Regions from separate parts of the Corynebacterium tuberculostearicum genome, predicted to be linked through region 1. Evidence: predicted binding sites of a transcription regulator. Region 1 holds the regulator's gene; the other holds the start of a gene.
The links. The regulator LexA, encoded in region 1, represses DNA repair genes until DNA is damaged. The targets are predictions, from matches to a motif close to CGAACANNTGTTCG.
Positions count from the first base shown of each region.

Region 2: a site for LexA is predicted at 2,195-2,208, ahead of I6J28_RS09150 (HNH endonuclease signature motif containing protein). Genes of this name have one in related genera too.

Region 1 is NZ_CP069791.1:1,483,224-1,492,659, reverse strand. It holds gene I6J28_RS07170 (hydrogen peroxide-inducible genes activator) at 1-308, shown strand, start outside; gene I6J28_RS07165 (hypothetical protein) at 398-1,306, opposite strand; gene hrpA (ATP-dependent RNA helicase HrpA) at 1,413-5,300, shown strand; gene nrdR (transcriptional regulator NrdR) at 5,297-5,755, opposite strand; gene lexA (transcriptional repressor LexA) at 6,487-7,191, shown strand; gene I6J28_RS07145 (DeoR/GlpR family DNA-binding transcription regulator) at 7,551-8,333, shown strand; gene ptsP (phosphoenolpyruvate--protein phosphotransferase) at 8,355-9,436, opposite strand, start outside.
Region 2 is NZ_CP069791.1:1,909,474-1,918,909, reverse strand. It holds gene I6J28_RS09155 (cysteine desulfurase family protein) at 1-939, shown strand, start outside; gene I6J28_RS09150 (HNH endonuclease signature motif containing protein) at 936-2,105, opposite strand; gene I6J28_RS09145 (glycoside hydrolase family 25 protein) at 2,314-3,474, shown strand; gene I6J28_RS09140 (spermidine synthase) at 3,455-4,291, opposite strand; gene mnmA (tRNA 2-thiouridine(34) synthase MnmA) at 4,386-5,471, shown strand; partial or broken gene I6J28_RS09130 (PH domain-containing protein) at 5,464-5,831, opposite strand; gene I6J28_RS09125 (methionine synthase) at 5,909-6,823, shown strand; gene I6J28_RS09120 (ATP-binding protein) at 6,820-7,941, opposite strand; gene I6J28_RS09115 (serine hydrolase domain-containing protein) at 8,281-9,273, opposite strand; gene I6J28_RS09110 (ArsR/SmtB family transcription factor) at 9,273-9,436, opposite strand, start outside.

The DNA of each region.
Region 1 (9,436 bases):
ACCTCTGTCGCCATGCCAATATCAACCCAGCCGAGGCCACCAATTCCGTCACCCGCGCCTCCTCCCTGACCACCATCATGCAGCTGGTCATGGGCGGACTGGGCTGCACCCTCGTCCCCGAGTCCGCCCTAGCCACCGAATGCCACGGCAAGGACGTCGCCATCGCCCACTTTGCCTCCGATGTCACCGCCGAACGCGAGGTGGGCCTCGTGTTCCGTTCCTCCGCCGCCCGCGCCGAGGAATTCCGCGAATTCGGCACACTCATCACCTCCGCCTATAACAAGGCGATTGAGCGCTCCCGGCAGTAGTCTCACCCGGCGGCCCCACACGGGGGCGTCGCCAAGCACGCCAAAGGCCACCGCCCCTAATTGGAGCGGTGGCCTTTAACTATGGTGCGCTAGACCTGTGGGAAGGTGTTGCGGCCCGCGCACTGGCGGAACATATGCGCCTGTGCCAAGAGAGTAACCGGATACGCCACGATGAGGCCGATGCCCAAAAGCAAGAAACCAGCCACGATGATGAAAAAGTTCAAAATTGCCAGTAGCAACATTTGGCCGTAGTTGTTCTTACCTGCCTGAAAGCCCTTCTTCACGGCATCCCCAACGCTATCGCCATCGGCCGCGAACCATTGCATCAGCGAGAAGAATGGTTGGATAAAGAAGCTAATCAGCGAAATCACGCCGATGATGCCCATGACGCTTAATACTGCCGCAACTGCTTCGTCCTCCGTCATATTCTCGGCGTCGTTAAGCAACCCATAGACAGTTCCACCTACTGCAGCGAATGCAATGAGGCTCGCCACCGCCCCGATGACAAGCATGATGACCAGCGGCTGCCACCAACGCACGTTCTTAAAAAGGTAACCCCAACCGGTGCGGGCGTCATCGATCTGGAAAAGCGCTAGGCGCATAATTACCAGCGACAATACAAGGCTTAGGACAGTCGAAATGAGCTGAGAAACCCAAGAACCCGCGGTTGGCTCACCCGAGCCGGAGTAGCTCGCGGCATTAATGCCGCCAGCAATGGCTACAAAAACGATACTTAGAACAAAAAGCGCTAGTGCTCCTAGAATCCACAGCTTCCAATTGCCAAAGACAGTCCGAAAAGCCCAAGAAACGGCATCTATGGCCGAAACCTTTCCGGTGTGCTGAGGCTCGCCCGCCTGGTAGCCGGCGTAGCCTTGGGCATTGCCCTCGTGGCTGCCACCATACGATGGAAGCTGACCGTAGTCCGGCCGATCCTCGGGATGGTTGGTCGGCTCATAGCGAGGAAAATCGTCATTTCCACCCGAATACGGGTTCGTCATAGGCGGTGCTCCTCCTTCAGGAATGCACATAGAAAAATGGATAAGTATTTTCACTTTAACAACTTTTTCCTCATTTCAGGTGGACGGGTAAACTCGTTGCCTAGTCATGACTAAGAACGAATCCCCTTCTCGCGACGAGCTCTTCGCCGCACTCGAAAATGTCACTTTGGCCGAGGCCCGCTCCTTCCGCCGCCGTCTCAAGAAGGCTCGCGCCCCTAAAGCGCTGCAAGAAATCGGCGCTGAAATCCATGCCGCGGCCGAGCGCGTCGCGCTTACCGACGCCGCCGTTCCCACCATCTCCTACCCCGACGCCCTCCCCGTCACCGCCCGCAAGGACGATATCGCCGAGGCAATTCGGGACAATCAGGTCGTTATCATCGCTGGTGAGACCGGTTCTGGTAAGACCACCCAGATCCCGAAAATCTGCCTCGAGCTGGGCCGCGGCCGGCGCGGGTTCATCGGCCATACCCAGCCGCGCCGTATTGCAGCGCGCACCGTTGCAGAGCGCATCGCCGCGGAATTGGACCAGAAAATCGGCGAGTCCGTCGGCTACGCCATTCGCTTCGATGACCGCGTCTCTGAGACCACGGCCGTCAAGCTGATGACCGACGGCATCCTTCTCGCCGAGATGCAGCGCGACCGCTTCCTCAATAAGTACGACACCATCATTATCGACGAGGCCCACGAGCGCTCGCTCAATATCGACTTCCTCTTGGGCTACTTGAAGCGCCTATTGCCCAAGCGCCCAGACCTCAAGGTGATCATCACCTCCGCAACCATCGACCCAGAAAGCTTTGCGGCCCACTTTGCCGACGCCGACGGCAACCCCGCCCCCATCATCGAGGTCTCCGGGCGCACCTACCCCGTAGAAATCCGCTACCGGCCGCTCGAGTTCGAGGCCGGCGGAAAAGTCGTGGACCAAGACCCGCTCGACGGCTTGACCGAGGCCATCGAAGAGCTCATGCGCGAAGGCGACGGCGATATTCTCTGCTTCTTCCCTGGCGAGCGCGATATCCGCGATGCCATGGAGGCTATCGAAGGCAAGAAGTGGAAAAACGTCGAGGTCACTCCCCTCTTTGGCCGCCTGTCCAACCAGGAACAGCACCGCGTGTTTAGCGAGCACCGCGGCCGCCGCATCGTCTTGGCCACCAATATCGCCGAAACCTCGCTTACCGTGCCCGGCATCCGCTATGTCGTCGATACCGGCACCGCCCGCATCTCGCGGTATTCCACGCGCACCAAGGTCCAGCGGTTGCCTATCGAGCCCATCTCGCAGGCCTCCGCCAACCAGCGCTCCGGCCGTTGCGGCCGCGTTGCAGACGGCATCGCCATCCGCCTCTACAGCGAACAGGATTTTGAAAGCCGTCCCGAGTTCACCGACCCGGAAATCCTGCGCACCAACCTCGCGAGTGTCATCCTGCAAATGGTTTCGCTCAAGCTCGGTGATATCGAACAATTCCCCTTCATCCAACCGCCCGAGCACAAGGCCATTCGCGATGGTCTCACCCTCCTGCACGAGCTCGGTGCCCTCCACGACAAGCAGGACAAGCCCTCGCTCACCACCATCGGCCGCGATCTTGCCCGCATCCCACTGGATCCGCGCATGGCTCGCATGCTCATTGAAGCCAATGCCAACGGATGCCTCGATGATGTCATGGTCATCGTTGCCGCCATGACCATCCAAGATGTGCGCGAGCGTCCCCTCGACTTCCAAGCCCAGGCCGACCAAGCCCACGCCCGCTTCAAGGACAAGACCTCGGATTTCTTGTCCATGCTCAAGCTGTGGGATTACATCAAGCAAACCCGCAACGAGCAATCCGGCAATAAGTTCCGCAAGCGCATGAAGCAGGAATTCCTCCACTACATACGCATCCGCGAGTGGTTTGACTTGGTGCGCCAGCTCAAGGACGTCGCCAAGCAGCTGGGCTGGACCTACCAGGAAGGGACAGAGCGCCGCTCCGATGACATCCACATGTCCCTCCTTTCGGGCCTGCTATCCAATATCGGCGCCCGCGACGGCAATTCCAAGGAGTTCCAGGGCGCACGCAACACCCGCTTCCTGGTATTCCCCGGCTCTGCCCTGGCTAAAAAGCCTCCCGAGTTCCTCATGGCTGCCGAGCTGGTGGAAACTTCCCGCCTCTGGGCGCGCGATGTCGCCGCCATCGATCCTGCCTGGGTAGAAAAGCTCGGCGCGGACCTGCTCAAGCACAACTACTCCGAGCCCACCTGGTCTCGCAAGCGCGCCGCCGCCATCGCGCACCAAAAATCCACGCTCTACGGCGTGCCCATCGTGGCCGACCGCACCGTGCCCTACCACCGCGTTGATCCCACCGCTGCCCGCGATATGTTCATCCGCAATGCCCTTATCGCCGGCGACTGGAACACCCACCACGCCTTCTTCAAGGCAAACGCCCAAGCGCTTGACGACGCCGCTGAATACGAAGAAAAGGCCCGCCGCCGCGGCCTTATCGTGGACGAAGACACGCTCTTCGATTTCTATGACCAGCGCATTCCGGCAAAGGTAACCACCGGCCGCCACTTTGACTCGTGGTGGAAAAAGGAGCGCCGCCGCACCCCGGATCTGCTGGATTTCGATCCCGCTAAGCTCATCGATGACTCCCACGAGGTCACCGAGGAATCCTTCCCCGACCACTGGCGCAAGGGCTCTATCGATTACGAACTGACCTACAAGTTCGAGCCCGGCGATCCTCTCGACGGCGTCACCGTAATGGTCCCCATTCCTATGCTCGCCGGTTTGGATACCGAAGGCTTTGATTGGCTCGTTCCGGGTCTACGTCTCGAGCTCGTCACCGAGCTCATCCGCAGCCTGCCCAAGGCCCTGCGCCGCACTGTCGTCCCCGCGCCCGAATTTGCCGAGCGCGCCATCGACCGCCTCATCCCTTATGAAGGCACCATCACCCAGCAGCTTGCCGACGTCCTCCGCGAACTCGGCGGCCAAGGAATCAACGCCACCGACTTCCAGGCCAGCAAGCTACCCGCCCACCTGCGGATGAACTACGGGGCCATCGATAAGCGCGGCAAAATCGTCGACTCCGACCGCGACCTCGCGGCGCTCGTGCAGCGTCAGGCCGGACACATCAAGTCCTCCGTATCTCGCGTCTCGCGCACTTCAGAATCCACCGCCGTCAGCGAGTGGACCGACGATACCCTTGGCAAGATCGATGACACGGTCAAGACCACCGTCGACGGCCACGAAGTCACCGCCTACCCTGCCCTAGTCGCTACCAAGAACGGCGTCGAACTCAAGGTCCATCCCACCAAGGCCGCCGCAGATGCCGCCATGGTAACGACCACGCTTACGCTCCTCATGCGTGAGATATCCGTCAACGCCTCCCAAATGGTCAAGGGCCTGCCATTGCAACAGCGCGTCGCCGTCGATTCCTATCCGCACGGCGGCGCCGACGGCCTTGTCAATGACGCCCGCATCGCCGCGATCCGCGACCTGATGCTCGAAGCCGGCGGGCCCGTCCGCACCCCCGCGGCGTTTCAGAAGCTTAAAAACACCGTCAAGCCCCAGGTCCCAGGCCGCGTACGCCAGGCAGTGGTAGCTATTGCCCCCGGACTCGCCGAGTACTCCAACCTGCGAGCGGAACTCGCTCATTGGGACGGTCCAGCAATCGATGACATGCGCGCACAACTGGATTTCCTCCTTCCCCGAAACGCCATCACTGTCCATGGAATGTCCCATCTGCGCCATCTACCGCGATATATCCAAGCCATGCGCATTCGCCTAGAGGATATGAACCTTGACCCCGACCGCGATGCAGACCGTCAAGCCGAGGTAGATAACGCCAAGGCCTACCTATCCAACCGCCTGCGCAATCTACCGGCCGGCCGCGAAAAGACCCGCGAGGTCAAGGACGTGCGTTGGATGATAGAGGAACTTCGAGTTTCCCTTTTTGCTCAGCGCCTTGGCACAGCCCATGCCGTTTCACTCCGGCGCATCCAAAAGGCGGTGGACAAACTGCGCTAAAAGTCCTCGCGATCGCGCCTTCGCATCAGGCGAATCTCGGATTCAAAGTCATCTGCGCTTTCAAAGGATTTATACACGGAGGCGAAGCGCAGATAGGCCACTTCATCAAGGTCCCGCAGTGGTTCCAGGATGGCCAAACCAATCTCGTTCGCGTTGACCTGCGAGGAGCCATGACTGCGCACCGTCTCCTCAACTTCTTGCGCCAGCTTCTTCAGGGCATCGTCGCTTACATCTCGACCCTGGCAGGCACGGCGCACACCGCGAATCAATTTATCTCTGCTGAAAGGCTCGGCCAGACCGTTTCTCTTCACCACAAGCAACACGGCCTTCTCGACCGTGGTAAAGCGCCCCTTGCACGAAGCACACTCGCGCCGGCGACGAATCGACGCTCCAGCATCGACCACACGCGAGTCGATGACGCGGGATTGCTCATTGTGACAAAAGGGGCAATACACAGTGGTCCTTTCACTGACGTTGGTACGCCAGTAGTTTACTCACCTTCAATTCCGTGCGACCACCGGGCTTCGCCCCCACCGGTCCCCCTAGCGTGTTACTGCAGCCTCTACTTGTTGCACATTAGAAGCCGGCGGTTGCGGTGCACTGTTTCCTTCAGCACCAGCTAGTCCTCCTAGCAAAGTGCCCACAAAGACCGCTACACCAAACACTGCGCCCAATGCGTAGTTACCTGTGTTCGACTCACCCACGCTGTTTCGGACCATATTCGATCTGTTCCCAGAGCCTCCGGCCGCCGTGCGGTTCGAACGATAGGTCGTGCGATCTTCCACACGTAGAGTTCGAACATACCGAGAGTTTGCAGTACCGCGGACCGCAGAACCGTAGCCACGCTCCACATCCCATACGGATGCAGAAGGCACCACTACAGGTTCCGTAGCGTTGCGAGTTACCAGGTTATTGCGAGAATTGATCAGCAGAGACATGACTTTCCTTTCGACGACTGAACCCACCGTAGGCGCCCCATACGACACACACCGGAAACCAGTCGCCATAATGTTCGATTTAGTTGGTACGTTCGATTTATAGCATCGGTTCGAATGCTTGTCCACCCCAACGAGCAAATCTCGAACATCTGTACTTTTCGTGCTACAAATGACGTGTGGCAACTTTTCAGCGCCGCCAGCTAATAGACCACCGATAAATCCACCCGATCCCCTCCGAGGAGCCAGCAATGGGCCGCAAGCCAAAGAAGACCACCGAGAAGACCGACTACGCCTCCCTATCTGACCGCCAGCGACGCATCCTCAATGTCATTAGTGACGCCGTTATGTTGCGTGGTTACCCACCAAGCATTCGCGAAATTGGTGACGCAGCAGGCCTGCAGTCCACCTCCTCTGTTGCCTACCAGCTAAAGCAATTGGAAGAAAAGGGCTTCTTGCGTCGTGACCCAAATAAGCCACGAGCCGTAGATGTTCGACACCTAAATACCGACGATGGCGCCAAGAAGCCGGGCCGCAAACCGGCTAAGCCCGAACAGCAGGTTCCCGCAGAGGCAGGTGCGGTTTCCTACATTCCTGTGGTCGGCCGTATCGCTGCGGGAGCACCCATTACCGCAGAGGAAAACGTCGACACATACTTCCCAATGCCTGACGAGGTGGTCGGTGGCGGCGACCTTTATATGCTGCAAGTAGTCGGCGACTCGATGCAGGATGCCGGCATCCTTGACGGCGACTGGGTAATCATTCGCTCCCAGTCAGTTGCAGAAGAGGGCGAGTTCGTGGCCGCCCTGCTCGAAGGATCTGAAGCTACCGTCAAGGAGTTCCACCGCGATTCCTCCGGTGTGTGGCTACTTCCTCACAATGAGGCCTACGCTCCCATCAACGGCGATGATGCGGAAATCATGGGCAAGGTTGTATCGGTATTCCGCAAGCTTTAACCACACATCTGACGCAGATTCTATACCCCCGCAAGGGCCAAGCGTGGCCCTCGCGGGGTCTATCTATGTACACCCTTCGTTGACGCGGCCTGTTGCCTGCCACCCCCATTTTGGCTCCATTTCGGACCCGGACGCCAAAAGAGACGAAAATCCCACTTTCCCACTTTTACCTCTGACCAGGTACTTCAGCGCACCGGGTATAGAATGCAGCCGTGCAAATTTTTGCTTTAGTCCGTTTATTCCCGATTTTTGAGACAATGGACTAAGCAAAACAACATCGCCGGATTTTCATTTCCGCATAAAGTGGCAACTTTTACCCCCACTACATGACGCGATGTCTCTAGATTCAAGGAGGAATCATGTACGCAGAAGAGCGGCGTCGCCAAATTGCTTCCCTCACCGCCGTTGAAGGCCGCGTCAACGTCACTGAGCTCTCAGAACGCTTCGAAGTTACGGCCGAGACCATTCGGCGCGACCTTGCCGTGCTTGATCGTGAGGGCGTCGTCCATCGCGTGCACGGCGGCGCGGTAGCCTCCCAAACCTTTCAAACCGCGGAGCTTACCTTGGATACCCGCCAGCGGTCCGCCTCCGGTGCAAAAGCAGCCATCGCCCGCGCGGCCCTCGACTTTCTCCCCCACGGCGGCGGCAGCATTTTCTTGGACGCAGGCACCACCATTAACGCGTTCGCGGAGCTCATTGGACAGCAATACCCGCAAGCGCAGTTCAATATTGTCTCCAATAGCTTGCCTATTGCTCTGTCGCTAGCAAGCAACGGTGTGCCAGACGTCCAGCTACTTGGCGGTACGGTTCGCGCGATTACCCAGGCCGTCGTTGGCGATACCGCACTGCGCACCCTAGCGCTGATGCGTGCCGACGTCGCATTTATCGGTACCAATGCCCTAACCCTGGATCATGGCTTGTCGACGGCCGACTCCCAAGAGGCAGCCATCAAATCCGCTTTCGTCACCAATGCCCACAAGGTTGTGGTCATGTGTGACTCCAGCAAGCTGGGCAATGATTACTTGGTAAGTTTCGCCTCTGCCGCCGATATCGACGTCGTCATCACTGACGCCGCTGCCCCCGATTCCTTCGTGGAGGCGCTGCGCGAACGCGAGATTGAGGTCGTGCTCGCCAGCGAATAGTCCCCCGATCCTTCGCCAACTTTAGGCGAAGGACTCCATGCGCTCGACCACTGCGGTACGGGCAGCGTCAGGGCTTTCCGCATCCAGCGCCACCTCGGAAAGCTGCTGGCACTGTTCCAGGGTAACCTCTGCCAGCTGCGCGCCGACGCCCGCAACTGCGGTCGACGCTGCGGATAGCGAATTTACGCCCAAGCCGGTAAGCACGCAGGCCAACATCGGGTCGGCTGCCGCCTCACCGCACACGCCTACCGCAACGTTATTGGCCTGGCCCACGATGCAGGTGTGCTGAATGAGCCGCAGCACAGCCGGCTGCCACGGGTCGGTCAGGTAGGCCAGCTGTGGCGACAGGCGGTCCGCAGCCATCGTGTACTGAGTCAGGTCATTGGTGCCGATGGACACGAAATCAAGGTGCGGCATGATTTTATCCGCCATAAGCGCTGCGGCCGGAACCTCAATCATGGCGCCGGCAGTCAGGCCGCGCTCGCGGCACAGGCTAGCAAACCACTGGGCCTCGGTAGAGGTGGCAACCATAGGAGCCATCACCCAGGTAGATGCTTTGTCATCGCGAGCCGCAGCCGCCTGCGCAATCGCATCCAGCTGGCGGGTCAGCAGAGCCTCATTATCGCGTGCAATACGCAGCCCACGAACACCCAATGCTGGGTTTTCCTCGGAGCTTAGCGTGGCATAAGAGATAGGTTTATCGGATCCGGCATCCAGCGTACGCACGACAACCTTTGATTCAGGAAAGGCATTAAAAACCTTGCCGTAAATCTTTGCCTGCTCGTCAACGCTGGGCTCTTCACTGGCCGAGAGGAACGATAGTTCCGTGCGGTACAGGCCGATACCCTCTGCTTGCGAATCCGAAGCAATGCGGGCGGCGTTGCCATCAGCGACGTTGGCAAGCAGCTGCACACGGTGGCCGTCCTTGGTCTCAGCCGGGCCGCGCCACTGGGCAACGCGTGCCGCACGCTCGCGATACTCAGCCACGGCCTTTGTGGAAGCCTCTTCGTCGGCCCCAAGGGTGACGGCGCCCACTGCACCATCGACGAATACCAGCGTGCCGCTTTCAATATCGCTCAGCGCGGCGCCCACAGCAACGATGC
Region 2 (9,436 bases), 430 kb from region 1:
ATCGAAGTCATCTTCACCTCTTCAGGCACCGAGGCGGACAATATCGCCATTCAGGGGCTCTACGCGGCTGGGCAAACAAACCGCATTATTTCTACCGATATCGAGCACCCCGCCGTGCGCGATACTGTCTCTAAGCTGGAGAAAACCGGAGCGGCCGTCGATATCCTTCCCGTCGACCGTTCTGGGCACATCGCAGATCTGTCGGTCCTAGACACGCTTGCCGACGTCGCTACCTGCATGTGGGCCAACAACGAAACCGGCGCCATTCAGCCAATCGAAGAGATCGCAGCCCGAGCGAATGCGACAGGCACGCCCGTGCACGTCGACGCGGTCCAAGCCGTGGGCAAAGTCCCCATCAACTTTTCCTCGCTAGGGGTCACCAGCCTCGCCGCCAGTGCCCACAAGTTCGGCGGTCCCCGCGGCATCGGCCTGCTTTTGGCCAAGCGCAGCCCTGCGCCACAGCCGATCGCCTACGGTGGCGGCCAAGAGCGAGGTATTCGCCCAGGCACCGTAGACGTCGCGAGCGCTTCCGGTCTGGCTGCAGCGCTGGAGGAATCAGTCTCCGAAATCACCATCCAAGGCGAGCGAATTGCGGCTCTCCGCAATAAGCTGCGCGACGGAATTCTCGCCACCATTGATGACGCGGTGGTCAATTCCGCTGAGCCGTGCTTGCCTTCCCACCTGCACGTCTCTTTCCCCGGTGCTGACGGCGATAGCCTCATCATGCTGCTGGATTCCTTGCAGATCGAGGCCTCTACCGGCAGCGCTTGCAGCGCAGGCGTAAACCGCATGTCTCATGTCCTCGAAGCAATGGGCGTAAGTGAGGCGGAAGGTATTGGTTCTCTTCGCTTTACTCTTGGCCGACTCACTTCGGACGAGGACGTTGACTACGTCTTGGCTCATCTGCCGGAGGTCATTTCCCGAGCCCGCTCCGTCTAGCTATCATTCCTTTCCTTTGCCGCCGCCCGCCGGGCGGCGATAGCTTGGCCCACCGTTAGTGCCCAGTTCTTGTTCTTGGGCGCTAGCGGTCCTTGGGGCTCATCGTATTCCCAGCGACCGTCATCAAAGAGCCATACTATGTCCCCAGTATGTGGATCCATGATGTAGAAGGCGCCACCATCAGTTTTGATGTTGTGATGGTGCTGGCACAGTGAGGCCAAGTTGCTTCCCGAAGTTTTCCCTCCCTTTGCATGGTCAATTCGGTGGTCCTTTTGACAGTTTTCTGCGGGGCGATTGCAGCCCGGGAATCGGCACACGCCATCGCGGCCTTCTACGTAGGCGCCAATGAGCGGGGGAGTGACGTAGCTTTCGCTCTCCATTCCTTTGGCACGATCCATGTCTCGCGTCTGGGTGGGGCACAGACTGTCAGCGGTCTCTGGGCTTACCCACCCGAATCCCCGGATAAATGCGGGAGCCGCCTCCTGGTCGTGGGCTCGGTACATGTGAACAACCACTTTCGTCCGCGACTCTATTTCGCCCAGAATCAACTTGGCTAGCGCTTCAGCTTTGGTGAGATTATGCTCTTCGGCAGCCTTACTGACGTGTTCATCGATAGCTATCATGGTTGCTTCATCGAATTCGACTGCTAGTCCGGCCTTTCCGCCGAAGCTGGGGTAGGTGTAATAGGAGTCGTTCCCTGTGTCAGACCCCGTATCCTCTTTGGGGTTTGGGTCCTCTACAGCGATGAGGCCATTAAGTTTTCTCCGCAAATTCGTATTCGAAGGCAGTACCTGGCCGGGCTTTGTGGGAGTCAGGTAACGCGCAAGCTCTTGGTCTATCCGCTCGAGAACTTCGGCCAGGATGTCGCCAAGCTTGCTCAGCACGGCGTCGATAGTAATAAGACGAGAGAAATCCAGGAAGTAATAGGTTTCTTGGAGCGCCTTCGTGAGTGGTAGCTCTGTGAGTCGATAAAGGGCCATGGTTATGTCCCGCGTGCGCCGCTCACTTAAGCCCGTGCGGGTGGAAAGTGTGTGGCAAGATATATCGAAATCTTCTTCTAGGTCTGGCTTCACCTCATTCCAGAATAGGTATTCTTGCTTCCGGATTTCTGTGGCTTTAACTGCTAGCGGATCGTTGGGGTCATTGACTATGTAGTAGGCGTCCAAGATTAAATCCCCCGATTAGTAGAACTAGTGTGCGTAGCTTCATGGTGTTCATTTTAAGCCGTGTCCTGCCGCTTTTCAAGGGTTATGGGCAAATATGTGTTCTAAAAGGTTGTATTCCCAGGAGGAAGAAACGGAAGTAAAGAAAATTATCTCCAGTGGTGCGTGTTAAAGATGTGACAGGAGTGAAGGCGTTGCTAGACTCACGCGCATGACTTCAAAGAAGGCACTCCGAAAGAGCATTACTGCGGTAGTCACCGTGGCTGCACTAGCTGTAAGTGGTACCGCTGTTGCCCAGGCGGTGAACTTTGGTGCGCCAAAGGGCGTTGACGTGGCGGCGCACCAGCATCCGGGCGGTACGCCCATCGATTGGTCTAAAGTGCGGTCCGACGGACAGTCCTTTGCGTTCGTGAAGGCTACCGAAGGCGGGGATTGGGTAAACCCCCACTACGTACAGGATATTCAGGCGGCTAATGCTGCTGGACTCAAGACCGGTGCATACCACTACGCACGTCCGGCTGGCGACGCCAAGACTCAGGCGGCCAACTTTGCCGCGCAGATCGCCCTTGCCCCAGATCAGACATTGCCTCCTGCACTTGATATCGAGGTGGCGGAAGGAAAGTCTGCGGCACAGCTGGAGCAGTGGATTGAAGAATTTACTAGCGAGCTCAAGCGTCTTACCGGCCGCACGCCCATGATTTACACCTACAAGTACTTCTGGATGGGGCAGATGAATAACTCCCAGAAGTTCTCGGATATGCCACTGTGGCTTGCAGCCTATCAGGACCAGGCGCCTGAAGCGGTGGGCGGATGGAAGGAACTTTCCTTCTGGCAGCGTTCTGGTTCTGGCAAGGTAGCAGGCATTTCTACCGACGTCGATATGAACCTGTTTAATGGTTCCAAGCAGCAGCTGCAGTCTTTCAGTGACGGCAATTACGTCGACGTCGGCGGCGCGCTAGAGCAGCTGGTTGTCAGCGATGGGCTTGACTTGAGCTCGGATAGTACGCCGCTCATCGGTGCTATTTTGGCCCTGGCGGCGGGGCTGATTGCGATTCCGCAGCTTGCCGACGCCGCCGAAAAGTCCGGCCTCGATCCCCAAGCGGCGGAGGGCCTGGCTGGCTTCGTAAAGACCCTTAAGGACAAGGATGCTCTTCCGGTGGAGGACCTAGGCGATATGGCCAAGGGCAACTTCTCCGTCAGCGACCTAGCTATCCTGCTGGACAATGCTGGTCACGTAAACAACGTGAAATCTGGCAACGTCTCCGAGTCGGAGGTATCGGAAGCTAAGAATGCCGCCAAGAACGCCGGCGCTGACGTGCCTGATTTCGACGCGGCGCAGGTAGCTACGCTGCTTAATCGCGTGCTGCAGTAGCGCCGGTGAAAAACGCGCGGGTCCAGGCCTCGTCTTTGTAATGGGCGGGCACTGCCCCGCCAAGGAGTGCCTTTGCCAGCTGGGCGGCTTCGACGGAGCCCTCGGCTGGCATTTCTGTATCTGAGGCCACCAGGATGATGTTCCCGTAGCGCCGGCCTTTGAGCATCGGTGGGTCCGCGATGACGGCGAGGTGGTCAAATACCTTATCCAGGCCCGCGAGCTCGCTCTTTGCCAGCTGGAGATCGGAATGGTCTCCGCAGTTGGCTACGTAGAGGCCGCCCGCCGCCAGCGACTGCTTTGCAGCCTGAAAGAATTCCACGGTGGTGAGGTTGGCGGGTGTCTTATCGCCTGCGAAGACATCGCGGATGATGATGTCGCGGCTGGACGGAAGGAACCCCTCGGTTTCTTTGCGTGCTTCGCCGGCGCGGATTTTGACGGTGGGGGAACGGGGGACGTCGAAAAGCGTACGCACCAATTCGCCCAGCTTGGCATCCAGCTCCACCACTGTGTGGCGGCTGCCCGGGAGTCTGCTAGCGAAGTAGCGCGGAAGGGAACAACCCGCGCCGCCTAGGTGGGTGACGCGGAGCTTATTCGCGGGCCGAGTATTGAGGTGCTCAACCGCCGCCGCAATCCAGCGCATGTACTCAAACTCCAGTTCCTCCGGTTCACCGAGCACAATGTGGCTGCTTGGCACGCCATTAACGTTGAGAATATAGGCACCGTCGCGAAACTCATCCGGCACTACCTCGGCCGTGCCGGTAGAAATGTCGTAGGTGCCGGTGATTCCCGGATCGGTGGAAGCTCGCTTTCTGCCCATGTCACACAAGCTTAGGGAATGGATTCGATTTAAACCGCGTTGGGGCTAGGGAGTAGACTTTCGGGCCTGTAGTCAAGGTGAAATGGGGAGCACAATGCGAGTATTGGTTGCCATGTCCGGCGGCGTGGACTCATCGGTTGCCGCCGCCCGTGCAGTAGAAGCCGGCCACGAGGTGATTGGCGTTCACCTCGCGCTGCACAAAGACGCGCAGCAGACCAGGGAAAAGGCCCGCGGTTGCTGTTCGTTGGAGGATTCGGCCGACGCCCGTCGTATCTGCGATAAGCTGGGCATTCCCTTTTATGTGTGGGACTTTTCAGAAGAATTCAAAGAAGAGGTCATTACGGACTTCGTGGATTCCTACGCCCGCGGTGAGACACCCAATCCCTGCCTGCGCTGCAACGAGAAGATTAAGTTCCGAGCGCTGCTGCAAAAGGGCATGGCGCTTGGCTTCGATGCGGTTGCGACGGGCCACTATGCAACCATCGATGAAGACGGCTACATGCGCCGGTCTTTGGACGAAAATAAGGATCAATCTTATGTGCTCGGCGTGATTTCGGCTGAGGAGTTGGAGCACTGCTTTTTCCCCATCGGCGACACCCCCAAACCACAGATCCGCGAGGAAGCCGCAGCACACGGATTTTCCACCGCGAAGAAGCCGGATTCCTATGACATTTGCTTCATTCCCGACGGTAATACGCAGGCGTTTCTGGGTGCACGCATTGGGCTTCGCCCCGGCATGATCGTGGATCAACAGGGCACGGAGCTCAAGGAGCACGATGGTGCGTGGAACTACACCATCGGCCAGCGCAAGGGCCTAGACATCAAGGCGCCGGCTGCCGACGGCCGCCCCCGCTACGTCACCGATATTGATGCTGCTACCGGCACGGTTACCGTCGGCGCCCGCGAGGACTTGGCCGTAACCTCGATTCAGGCCGATCGCCTGAAGTACCTCCACCCAGGCATGGATGGGGATTTCGAGTGCGAGGTTCAGGTGCGCGCACACGGCTCCGTGGTGCCATGTACCGCCCACGTTGACCGCGAGGCGGACGAAATGCACCTCGAACTCAAGGAGCCGCTATCTGGTGTCGCCCGCGGCCAAGCGGCGGTGCTGTACTTGCCTTCGCCGGATAAGCTGGGAGACATCGTTATCGGCTCCGGCACCATCTGTGGAACTAATTAAGCACGCAGTTGGCAATGAGCCGATCTAGCGCTCGGACATCGATATCGGGGCCAATGTTGATTTTGAATTCGCCAGCCCTCGTCCACAGCTGCAGCTCAGCATTGAAGTCAAGGAGCTTTCCCGCGTTTTCCGTGGACCACATGTTAATGGAGGAATAGGGCAGGGAGTACATCTCTACCTTTTGCCTGTAAGGCCTTGAGCGTCGCGGATGATGAGGCGCCTATTGGTAAATACGGCGGCGTCGCGGACTGTCTTGAAAGCGCAGACGGGATATTCCTGTTCGGCCAAAACAGTGGAAATGTCCTGGGGAATTTCGCACTCGTTGTAGAAGGTCCAGCCGGAGTATTTTTCCACGCCCATAGTAAGGTTCCTTTCCAAGTGATACGTCGCGTATCGGGTAGATAATTCTGAAAAATAATACTAGCGCCGAGGTGAATATGGACGCTTTTGGCTTAGGCCCTATGCCGGGATACTCCATGAGTGAGGCGGCAGACATCGTGATGGGCGAGACGGGTGGTCTCCCGCACCTTCCGCAATTGCCGGACCGCGGGATTCACGCTGGGGCAATTGGGCGAACAGCGGGCTTGTTGGAAGCAGTCTCCATTGACCGCGGACCGCGCTCATGGGTGCTCAGCGATCGGCCGCAGCTCATCTCGCATCGGATAGGCGACCAGATGAGCCGGGATCTGGACGAGATTCAGGAGGTGTGGGGCGAGTCAGTTCCGCGCATCAAGGTCCAAGCGGTAGGCCCGTGGAGTTTGGCGGCCGCTGTGGAGCTAGGAAACGGGCACCGCGCGATTACTGATTCGGGTGCGTTCCGGGACTTGTGTGGTGCTCTATTGGCCGGAATTCAGGAACACAAGGCACAGGTAGCACAGCGCTTTGGGGCAGAAGTGCGGGTCCAGCTGGACGAGCCCCTGCTTGCCCACGTCCTGTCGGGCACCCTTCCAGGCACCACCGACTTCGATACGATTAGGGCTGTTCCCGCGGACCAAGTCAACGCGACACTGGCGGAGTTTTGCGCGGACTACCTCCGGCTTCGCGAGCCACTATGGGAAGTGGGAGCGAAGACGGTACTGCTCGATTTCGCTGGTCTAGCCTCGCCCGAGCATCTCGATGGCTTGGGGCAGTGGATTGATGGTGGCGCTCGCGTTGGTCTCGGCGTGGCAGGGCACGATGCTCGCACGGAAGCTATTTCTATTGCTCAGCACTTCGACCGCATGGGGCTATCACGGGAGCGAATTCCAGGGCAGGTTGATATCTTCCCGTGGCCGGTGGACAAGGCAGCGCACAGCTACTCTTTTGCCGCTGAGGTGGCGGGCATCCTCGTCCGCGACGCCGGCGATCTTTAATCGACGCGCCCGCGGCTATCCGTGGTGGTGAAGTATTCGCCCATATAGGGAATGACGTAGCGTAGCTTGCCATGGGCGGTGGGTTCGATGAGGTCGGCGTCGATAAGCCGCTGGCGGGTGGCCGACAAGGAGCGCACCGTGCGGTCCATGTGGCCCGCGATGTCTGCGATGGTGGCGATGCCATCGACTTCGACTGCGGCCATCGCCTCCAGGAACTCCCGCTGCGCCGGCGGCAGGGCCAGCGTCGCAGGCTGGTGCACCTGCGCGCCCATGATTGATATTGCGTCCGGGGCGATGGAGGCAATTGTCTGCTGGGAAATGCCGCTTTCTTGATTCCGGCGACTGCGCTCCCAAGCCAGCGAGCCCACCAATTGCACGAGGTAGGGGTAGCCGCGGGTGAGCGCGGCGGCGTTCGTAATCGCGTCCTGGCTAAACTCCAGTCCCGACCCCGAGGCTGTATGTTCGAGCGCCTGCTCCGCATTGGCCGGCGATAAGGGACCGAGCACGAATTTCTGGGCCCGGCGCAGGAAGGTGACCCCGGGCAGGTCCAGCAAGTGGTTGACCCCCTGCGGCAGGCCAGCGGCCACCAAGGCGATGTCGATTTCATCGCGCACCAAGTCTTGGTAGGCCACGGCGATGGTGGTGAGCTCTTCGACGTCGGCGTCTTGGACCTCATCGATGGTAAGGAGGATGCCGGTGCCGTTTAGCTCGGCGGATAGCTCGCGTAGGCGGGTATTCAACGTGGGGGTGAAGCGGTCTTCCTTCTGGTGGTCGAAGCCAATCGATCCTACGCCGCCGATGCCGATGCGGCTGACCTTCTTCTTATCGCTGGGCGAGAGCCGCTCGAGAAGCCTCGGAATCGTGGTGTTGACCAGTTCCTCCACCATGGTGGAGCGCCCGGAGGCACGCAGCGTTACCCAACCGCGCGCTTCAGCAATGTCTTCCAACTCGTTGATGAGGACCGTTTTGCCGATGCCCCTAGCGCCGCTTAGCACCATGGAACGGGAGGCATTGCCTGCCGAACCATCGAGGGCGGTGCGGAAACTATCGAGCACGACGCCGCGGCCGACCCAGAACAGGGGAGGGGCGCCGAATGTCGGGCGGAATGGGTTGTCCATGCGGCTAGTGTAACCCGTTTGCCGGAGATTTGGGAGACTTTCGGCTCAATGTGGAGATTTGGGAGACTTTGTAGATTTCTTACTGTGGAGAGAGTCTAGGCGCCAAGCGATGGCACCGATGTGCAGGAAGCCAGCGGTAACAATCGCGTACCACCATCCAAAATCTACTGCTCGGTACCACGGCATTGCGATGCCGACAAGAGCAATGATGGCGACCGTGAAGATTGCGTCTATAACCAGCATAGGGGAAGAAACTGGCTTCTTTAGGGTCTTCCATGCAGACCAGAGCTCGAACGCAGTGATAGCGGCAGGGATTAATGTGAGGAGCATTGTGGTTTCCTAAATCCTCTCGAAAAGTGCTTCTGCGAGGTCTTCAGTTCCCGCCGGCGAGTCATTATTTGCGAAGGCTGCGCGATTTTCCTTCGGATCAATGATGAGCATTGTGGAGTAGCCGTAGGTGCCGCCGTTGTGCCAAAAGCTCTTGCCGTCATCATTCTCCTGCCATCCATAGCTAGTGTCGCCATGTTCCATAAACCATGTAGCGAAAGCTGCCATGTCATGAGCGGTGGACCGAATGGCTCCAGCTGCGGCGGAACAGCCTTCAATTTCCCAAGGCTCAGCAGTTCGGCCTGCGGCTGTGAGTCCGCGAGGGGCTTCGTCGGGGACGGAACCTGGTGTCATGAGGTAGGTTTCCTTCATTCCGGCGGGCTTTAGGATTCTCTCGTGGAGTAATTGTTCGTATGGCGTATCGGCAGCCGTTTCTAAGGCGTGGCCGAGCAGCGCGTAGCCCAAGTTGGAATAGGATTCTGTGCCACGATCTGCAAGCTCCGATTCGGTTGCTGAATCGACGATATCTTGTGTGGATACACCTGCGTACGGGTTTGAACCGGTGATGCTAGAGACAGCAGATGAGAAAGTCATGGCTTTTGCCTGTCTGGGTAAGCCCGAGGTGTGATCGAGTAGCTCCCGAACTGTTACGTCGGAGACTGGTGAGTCACCAACCTCGAGGACTTCACCCATCGTGGTGTCGAGGCGAATTTTTCCCTCTTCTACCAGTTGGTGGGCAATTTCTCCGGTGAACATCTTGGTGACAGAACCGATCTCTACCTCGGTGTGTTCATTGGCGCCGAGTCCGGCGAAGGTGGCCTTTCCCTGATCAAGTGTGAAGGCGGTGAGGTTGTTGAAACCAGCTTCTGAGTGTTCCCGTAGGTGCGTGGAGAGTCCTGGATCTCCGGTTGCGGTATCGGCCATCGAGATTCGCTGGGGTCCAACAATGAGTAAGAAGGTGGCCGATACCACGGTTACGACGGCGGCGAGGGCTAATTTGCGCATTAGTGGGCCTCGCTTGCGGTAATGATGGTCAGGAGGGGCACCACTCGGGCGGGGCGAAGTGCGTATTTTCCGCCTGTTTTGGTGGTCCAGCCCGCGCTAGTGAGGGCGCTGAGGTGGTGATAGGCCGTGCCGGTAGACGTGACGATTTCTTCTTCGGCAAGTT